4 regions of the Salinivibrio sp. YCSC6 genome follow, and region 3 is predicted to be linked to each of the others. Evidence: predicted binding sites of a transcription regulator. Region 3 holds the regulator's gene; each other region holds the start of a gene.
The links. Region 3 encodes PurR, which represses purine synthesis genes. Its sites were predicted from a motif close to TNANGNAAACGTTTNCNTNA; they were not measured.
Positions count from the first base shown of each region.

Region 1: the regulator PurR is predicted to act here: its motif matches at 1,410-1,429, upstream of purM (phosphoribosylformylglycinamidine cyclo-ligase).
Region 2: the regulator PurR is predicted to act here: its motif matches at 933-952, upstream of E8E00_RS09870 (NCS2 family permease).
Region 4: the regulator PurR is predicted to act here: its motif matches at 1,148-1,167, upstream of glyA (serine hydroxymethyltransferase).

Region 1 is NZ_CP039516.1:2,169,112-2,171,320, reverse strand. It holds gene purN (phosphoribosylglycinamide formyltransferase) at 1-308, opposite strand, end outside; gene purM (phosphoribosylformylglycinamidine cyclo-ligase) at 308-1,348, opposite strand; gene upp (uracil phosphoribosyltransferase) at 1,533-2,159, shown strand.
Region 2 is NZ_CP039516.1:2,143,405-2,145,613, reverse strand. It holds gene E8E00_RS09875 (aminoacyl-histidine dipeptidase) at 1-254, opposite strand, end outside; gene E8E00_RS09870 (NCS2 family permease) at 994-2,209, shown strand, end outside.
Region 3 is NZ_CP039516.1:1,597,391-1,599,599, forward strand. It holds gene E8E00_RS07280 (heme ABC transporter ATP-binding protein) at 1-445, shown strand, start outside; gene purR (HTH-type transcriptional repressor PurR) at 706-1,710, shown strand; cyclic di-GMP riboswitch class I at 1,891-1,993, shown strand; gene E8E00_RS07290 (TfoX/Sxy family DNA transformation protein) at 2,101-2,209, shown strand, end outside.
Region 4 is NZ_CP039516.1:656,441-658,649, forward strand. It holds gene glnB (nitrogen regulatory protein P-II) at 1-135, shown strand, start outside; gene E8E00_RS02845 (YitT family protein) at 219-836, opposite strand; gene glyA (serine hydroxymethyltransferase) at 1,355-2,209, shown strand, end outside.

The DNA.
Region 1 (2,209 bases), 570 kb from region 3:
ATCCGTCCTTGGTAGTGCTCGACAAAGGCTGGGGTGAGTATACGCATAAAGCCGGCGAGAACGACCAAGTCAGGAGCGAACGCATCAATGGCGGTTGCCAACGCATGATCGTAAGCGTCGCGAGTGTCATAGCGCGAGTTTTCGAGCACGCGAGTCTCGATTCCAGCATTATCCGCGCGGGTTAGGCCGTAGGCATCTGGCTTGTTTGCAATCACGCCGACAATCTTTGCGTTTTGCGGGCACTTATCGATTAAAGCCTGAAGATTACTGCCACTTCCTGAGATCAACACCACGATGCGTTTTGTCATTACACCAACTCCACTTGCGCTTCGCCGTCAGCACTTGTTGCAATATGGCCCAACTGCCAAGCGGTTTCCCCTGACTCATTGAGCAGTGCGATCGCTTGGTCGGCATGTGCTTGCGGTAGCGCGATGACTAAGCCGACGCCACAGTTAAAGGTGCGCAGCATTTCATAGTCACTGACATTGCCTTGTGCCTGCAACCAGTTAAAGATGGCTGGCCATTGCCAGCTATTTCCATCAATAACGGCTTTTGTACCTTGAGGCAATACGCGGGGAATGTTTTCCCAGAAGCCACCACCGGTAATATGAGAAATGGCATGAGCAGGGTATTGCTCAAGTAAAGTGAGTACTGACTTTACGTAGATACGGGTCGGTGCCAGCAAGTGCTCAATCAAAGGTTTGCCTTCGAGTGGCATGGTTAAATCAGCCTCGCTGACTTCCAAGATCTTGCGGATCAGAGAGTAGCCGTTTGAGTGAGGACCGCTAGAAGCCAGACCAATCAAAGCATCGCCTTCACCGACCTTACTGCCATCAATTAATGCGGATTTTTCCGCGACCCCGACACAAAACCCAGCGACATCATAATCATCCCCTGAGTACATGCCCGGCATTTCAGCGGTTTCGCCACCGATCAGGGCACAACCGGCTTGTTGGCATCCATGAGCAATCCCTGTGACCACATCGGCCGCTGTCTCGACGTCTAATTTTCCGGTCGCGTAGTAGTCGAGGAAAAAGAGTGGTTCAGCCCCTTGAACAATCAGATCGTTCACACACATGGCGACCAAATCAATGCCGATCGTATCGTGCTTATTGGCATCAAGCGCTAAACGTAATTTGGTTCCTACCCCATCAGTGCCGGACACCAGCACGGGTTCTTTATACTTGGTCGGTAACTGACACAGGGCACCAAACCCGCCCAAGCCGCCCATTACTTCAGGACGGTGAGTTTGTTTGACGACGCCTTTGATACGGTCGACTAGGGCGTTACCCGCATCAATATCGACACCTGCATCCTTGTAGCTAAGAGATGATTGTTTACCGCTCACTGCAATTCCTCGCCGGAGTTGGAAGTCAAAAGTCGGCGCTATTCTATCAGTAGATAATTAGAAAGGAAAACGTTTGCGTCAGCTGTTTGGTGAGGAAATAGGCGAGATGTCAAGCCTTTGATCTACGCTAGCAAAACCCTTTCGTGTATACTACCGAGAATTTGTTTTTTGTAAGGAGTCTAAGATGAAGGTCGTGGAAGTCGGGCACCCGTTAGTGAAGCATAAAATTGGATTGATGCGTGAGCGGGATATTAGCACTAAGCGATTTCGTGAGCTTGCCACTGAAGTGGGTAGCCTACTGACATACGAAGCCACTTCAGACTTCGAAACAGAAAAAGTGACCATCGAAGGTTGGGACGGTCCAGTCAGCGTTGATCAAATCAAAGGCAAAAAAGTCACCGTGGTGCCTATTTTGCGTGCAGGGCTCGGTATGATGGACGGTGTGCTGGAGCATGTGCCAAGTGCCCGTATCAGTGTGGTCGGCATTTACCGTGATGAAGAAACGCTAGAGCCTGTACCGTATTTCCACAAGTTGGCGAGCAATATCGACGAGCGTATGGCGCTGGTGGTCGATCCTATGCTGGCAACGGGTGGTTCTATGATTGCCACTATCGATTTGCTCAAAGAGCAAGGCTGTCAACATATCAAAGTGTTGGTGTTAGTCTCTGCCCCAGAGGGTATTGAAGCTTTGAAAAAAGCGCATCCGGATGTCGAGCTTTATACTGCATCTATCGATGAAAAGCTGAATGACAAAGGCTATATCGTACCTGGCCTAGGTGATGCCGGCGATAAAATCTTCGGTACCAAGTAATCGTCATCATCGCCAAGATGATGGCGTAATAACGGATCAAAAAGCCCGCT
Region 2 (2,209 bases), 550 kb from region 3:
GGCACCATATCAAGGTGGGCTTGTAGTACTACACCTTTTCGGTTTTCCATTCCCGGCGTCGCCGGTTTGCGGATAAAAATATTGCCAGTGGGATCTTGGCGAACCTCTAAACCTCGGCCTTTCGCCCAATCGACAATGAATGCTGCCAATTGTGCTTCGTGGTAAGAGGGATGTGGAATAGCACAAATCTGGTCAAAAAAAGCCCAAACAGGCTGGGGTGATAATTGGCTGATCTCAGACACGGTAGACTCCATTTTATTTTATTGTTGGCCTTTTAAACAGTAGGCCTTACTGAAATAGATGGACTTTACCAAGCATACCACTGTCGACTAGGTGGTGACAGTCGCAGGATCAAGGGAAGGAAAAACAGAGTGCATGCCGGATATCTAGGCGTGATAGGCGTAATAAAACTACCAAATATGAACTTTTTGTGACTCTAGTCACTCTATTGCTTGTAATATAATTACGTGTGGGTTATTATCTAGACACTGATAACACAGGTTATCGATTGTTCATGGAGTGAACCCGAGTATTCGCCTCCAAGGAACCGAGACAAAATGTGAACAACATTAGGTTTAAACTTGAGAGAGGTAAAAACGATGGAAGGTATGGTATCTAACTACTACTGGAACCAACAGTCAGTGTATACCAAAGGATTTACGTATCCGGCGCCGTTCGGGTACCGCAAGTAAGTTTTACGATTCCCCCGCTCTTACAGAGACATTTCTGATCCAGAAGCAAACGCTTTAGTTCTGGCGCCACACAATGTTGTGGCGTTTTTTTTATGGGTTGTATGTCAGGTGCCTGATAAGCCAGTCATGATAGACAATCTTGTTGGCAACCATCACGAGAGCCATGACATTCCGATCAATTCATGCGGTTTCGTGCTGGAAATTTCCTTCATCGATCGGTAAGATTTGCGCCAATTTTTGACACGCAAACGTTTTCCTTTTGCATCTTATGATGCGCCACCTTTTATTCGGGATACCAACGATGTTAGAGCGTTTATTTAAACTCAGCGATCATGGCACGGATCTTCGCACCGAAGTTATTGCCGGTGTGACTACCTTCCTCACCATGGCCTACATCATTTTCGTGAACCCATCTATTTTGGCTGAAGCAGGAATGGACAAGGGCGCCGTATTTGTTGCCACCTGTTTGGCTGCTGCCGTCGGCTGTTTTGTGATGGGAATTGTCGCCAACTATCCGGTCGCTCAAGCGCCAGGTATGGGCCTTAACGCTTTCTTCACCTACACAGTGGTGCTGCAAATGGGTCACTCGTGGCAGGTTGCGCTGGCTGCGGTGTTTATTTCGGGCTTGTGTTTTATTCTACTCAGTGTGTTGAAAATTCGTGAGTGGATTATCAACTCGATTCCTATGTCACTGCGCACCGGTATCTCGGCGGGTATCGGTTTGTTTTTAGCGCTCATCGCACTGCAAAACGCGGGGATCGTTGTGGATCACCCGGCAACCCTTGTCGCACTGGGTGATGTGACGGCATTTGCCCCGGCGATGGCAGCACTTGGCTTTTTCCTTACTATCGGTTTGGTGCATCGTGGCCTAAAAGGGGCGGTCATGATTGCGATTTTAGTGGTCACCGTGATTGGTATTGTCGCGGGGGATGTCCCTTACCATGGCGTGATGTCTGCGCCGCCAAGCCTCGCGCCGACCTTTATGCAGCTTGATTTTGCCGGAGCCCTTGAAGTTGGTCTGGTGTCTATTGTGTTTGCATTTTTGTTTGTTGACCTCTTTGATACTGCAGGAACCTTAGTGGGTGTGGCACAGCGCGCGGAACTTTTGGACAAAGATGGTAAACTGCCGCGTTTAAATCGTGCATTACTGGCAGACAGTACCGCGACATCGGTCGGGGCGCTTTTAGGCACGTCGAATACAACCTCATATATTGAAAGTGTGTCAGGGGTAGCAGCGGGTGGCCGTACAGGACTCACTGCTGTCGTTGTGGGGATCTTATTCTTGCTTGCGCTATTTTTTGCGCCGCTAGCAGGTATGGTCCCAGCGTATGCAACAGCTGGCGCTCTCTTTTATGTTGCGATTTTGATGATGTCAGGTCTTGTAGGGATTAACTGGCGAGATTTGACCGAAGCCGCACCGGTGGTCGTGGTGTGCTTGCTGATGCCGCTCACTTACTCGATTGCGAGCGGGATTGGCCTTGGCTTTATTGCGTTTTGTGCCGTAAAAACCTTTGCGG
Region 3 (2,209 bases):
ACAGATCGCGGCCCTTGCTAACGAGCAGCTAACGGCATGGGATATTAGCCATCTTGCTCATCGACCGTATCCGATTTTATCTGGCGGTGAAAAACAACGCGTACACATGGCACGCGTGTCATTACAGCTAGCACAAACCGCACCGGACCAAGCGATACTGATGCTGGATGAACCCACTTCGGCCTTAGATATTACCCATCAGCATTACACCCTCAAGCGCTGTCGAGCACTCGCAGACCAAGGAATGACAGTGCTATTGGTGTTGCACGACCTGAATTTGGCGGCGCAATACGCCGACCAACTGCATTTTTTAAAAGCGGGTCGAATCGTCCTATCCGGCAACCCGTGGCAGTGTTTTAGTAGTGATAGAGTGGCAGACATCTACCAATACCCGCTGACCGTTCTGACTCATCCGGAGCATGACTGCCCACTGATCGTGTCTTAATTGATAAATACATCATAGCTGGCTCACAAAACCGTCTGTTGGTCCATTTTCGCTGATCAGACCAATTGCGAGTGTGCGCCAACCTAAGTAAACTGAGAGCGCAACCGATTAGCTATGAGAATGGATGAAATCGGATTCGTTACCTTCGCAACCGTCTGATGTGCCGGGATTGTGAAAGACATCGCCGCTGACGAACAGCGGCGTTTTTCTGTAAGGTCGCGAGTAACGATCCCTACGCATTACTACAAAGAAGAATCAAGATGGCAACGATTAAAGATGTCGCGCGTCTCGCCGGTGTATCGACCACGACGGTGTCACACGTGATAAACAAAACCCGCTTTGTCGCAGAGAAGACGACTGAGAAAGTATGGCAAGCGGTTGAAGAGTTAAACTACGCCCCAAGTGCTGTGGCGCGAAGCTTGAAATGCAACACAACACGTACACTGGGTATGCTGGTGACTAAATCCACCAACCCCTTTTTCGCCGAGCTTGTTCACGGTGTGGAAGACTATTGCTACAAGCAAGGCTACACACTGATTCTCTGCAATACCGAGGGAAACCTTGAAAAGCAACGCGACTACCTGCGTATGTTGTCAGAAAAGCGCGTCGATGGACTCATTGTGGTGTGCTCTGATCTCAACGAAGATTTGATGCTGTTATTAGAAAAAAAACGCGATCTGCCTATGGTCGTGATGGATTGGGGCAGTCACCATATCGATACAGACCGCATAGAAGATAACGCTGAATTAGGCGGTTACCTTGCCACCAAACACTTTATTGATAATGGGCATACTAAAATTGGCTGTATTTCGGGCCAAATGGATAAAAATACCTGTAAGCATCGCTTAAACGGTTATTTCCGTGCGTTAAAAGAAGCCAACATTACAGTGAATGAAAACTGGCTGATTGAGGCGGATTTCGAAGCCGATCAAGCACAAATTGCCGCGAAGCAATTAGCGACAATGTCAGACCGCCCGACCGCTGTCTTTTGTTTTAATGACATTATGGCATTAGCGGCGATTAGTACGTTTAACGAGTACGGCTTGAAAGTGCCAGAAGATATATCGGTGATTGGTTACGATAATATTGACCTCACCGAGTATTTCTCGCCACCATTGACAACGATTCACCAGCCCAAACGCCGTCTAGGCAAAACGGCGGTCAAACTCTTGCTCGCGCGAATTGCCAACAACGAGACTCAGCAGCAAGTGTTCGAAATGCAACCTGCACTAGTGAGTCGACAGTCAGTTAAAACACTATCTTAATGTTTTAATGAAACTTTTATGAAGAGCACCGTCAATGTCTTGGCGGTGCTTTTTTACGCGACGACTCTTCCGGTAGTGCTTTTACTCTAGTTCATCAATTACACCCACCCTGAACCAAGATCACATTTTGTGTGATGGGAGAGGACGACATCGGTGTCTAATTATTATATGCTTAATAGCGTTTGAACAAGGCAAACCATGGCGAAAGCATGGGACGCAAAGCCTCCGGCCTAACGGTAATTTGACATGATGTCAAAATATCAACGGTAGCGGGGTTGCCAACATATCAAAGCTGACAAATTTGATGGCTCGTTGACAATTCTGCGATCTTGCCTTGTTACATTATGACGTCTTTTTTAGGCATTAGTAATTCATCGAGATTTTAATCAAATGGATAAACCAGCTTTAAAGAACGCAATGAAGTTATTTGCCAAATTTGGCAGCATAAAGTCCCGTTCAATGTTCGGTGGATTTGGTATCTTTTGTGAAGACACCATGT
Region 4 (2,209 bases), 940 kb from region 3:
GTCGCAGAACAGTGTGTTGAAACCATCATTGATACCGCACAAACCGGTAAAATTGGTGATGGTAAAATCTTTGTCTTCGATGTTGAACGCGTGGTGCGTATCCGTACCGGTGAAGAAGACGAAGAAGCGATTTAATATCGCGAGTTGGACGAATACGGTAAGCAACAAAAAGCCAAGCGTGATGCTTGGCTTTGTTGTTTGTGTGGCGTGGTGATTGGCTACGCACCAGGGTTGGCCGGATGCGCTTGATAACGACCCGGCTTATGATTCATCGCCAAGACTAAGTTGAGCACAATCGCGCCAACCACCGACCACATCAAGAGATTGAGGTCGATGAGGAAGAAAGATAACGCCAAGATGGTACAGTCGATACCCATTTGCAGTTTTCCTGCCGAGATCCCAAACTTGTCCTGACAATAAAGCACCAGTACGTTAAAACCGCCTAAGCTGGCATTGTGTCGGAAAATCATCAACATGCCGACGCCCATCAGCAAGCCACCAATGACCGCACAATAGGCGGGGGCCAACCAAGTGATTTGAAAAAAGTAGGCGATATGGTCGGCCATCACGGACACCGCGCCACCGGCGAGTAAGCTACGCACAGCAAAGCGCGGGCTCATACGAAACCAAGCCATCAAATAAAACGGACAGTTACACAGAAAGTACAGGGTGCCGAAGGACAGGTCAGTAAATTGGCTGACTAACAAAGCAAGGCCAGTCGTCCCGCCGGTTAACAGTCCGGCCTGTTGCAAGAAAAACACCCCTTGTGCGACGAGAAACGCCCCAGAGGCAATGGCGATCACATCTTCTTTTAAGCTGTGTTGATATCGGCTCACACGGCTTCTCCCTACATAAACAGCAACAAAAAGTCCGCCAAAACCCAACTGGGGCGGCGGTTAAATAAGGTTAATGGGAATTGCGGGCGCGGATTTTATCGCCAAATGAGAGTAATAAAAAGTCAGCCAAGTAAATCACTGGCTGATAGGATGTCAGCAATTTGATACTCGCGTGTAAATTGTTTACAGCGCACAATCTGCATTTCTGTATGGCGGACTAATCTGGCACAACCGACGTATAAAAAAAACGGCCGATTGACACTACCTGTTGCAGTGGTTTTTTTGTAGAATGACGAACGCAGTAATGGCGGTAGCGTAAACGTTTGCGTCGGGCTTTTAAAACGCCGACTTTTCCGCCTATTTGCCTTGGTTTAGTCACTTTAAATGTGTAAGGCGACTAACCCAAGGTGTGGTGCACTATGCCATATCAAAACCATTCGAGCTATCGGGCCAACTTGGGTACGGGTAGCATTCGCTTTAAGGGTAATAGCCCGCCACCATTGAGTCAGGAGAGACAAATGCTAAAGCGTGACATGAAAATTGCGGATTACGATCCGGCACTGTTCGCAGCCATTGAAGAAGAAACGGCTCGTCAGGAAGAACACATTGAGCTGATTGCGTCAGAAAACTATACCAGCCCACGCGTCATGGAAGCGCAAGGCTCTCAACTGACCAACAAATATGCCGAAGGCTACCCCGGCAAGCGTTATTACGGCGGCTGTGAGCATGTCGATAAAGTGGAAGCTCTTGCGATTGAGCGTGCGTGTGAATTGTTTGGTTGTGAATATGCCAACGTGCAACCTCACTCTGGCTCACAAGCTAACAGTGCTGTGTATATGGCGCTGCTAAACCCAGGCGATAAGGTTTTGGGCATGAGCTTGGCGCATGGTGGCCACTTAACGCACGGCTCTCCGGTCAACTTTTCAGGCAAACACTATGAAGTGGTTGCGTACGGCATTGATGAAGCGGGTAAGATTGATTACGAGCAAATGGAACAGCTCGCGCTGGAACATAAGCCGAAAATGATCATTGGTGGTTTCTCTGCCTATTCGCAAGTGGTGGATTGGAAGCGTATGCGTGAAATCGCCGACAAAGTGGGCGCTTGGTTCATGGTGGACATGGCACACGTTGCTGGTTTGATTGCAGCAGGCGTGTATCCAGATCCATTGCCGCATGCACACGTGGTTACCACCACCACCCATAAAACCCTAGCAGGGCCGCGCGGCGGTTTGATCCTGTCTAATGCGGGTGAAGACCTCTACAAAAAGCTCAACTCTGCGGTGTTCCCAGGTGGCCAAGGTGGCCCACTGATGCACGTGATTGCGGGTAAAGCTGTCGCGTTTAAAGAGGCGATGGAACCTGAGTTTAAAGCC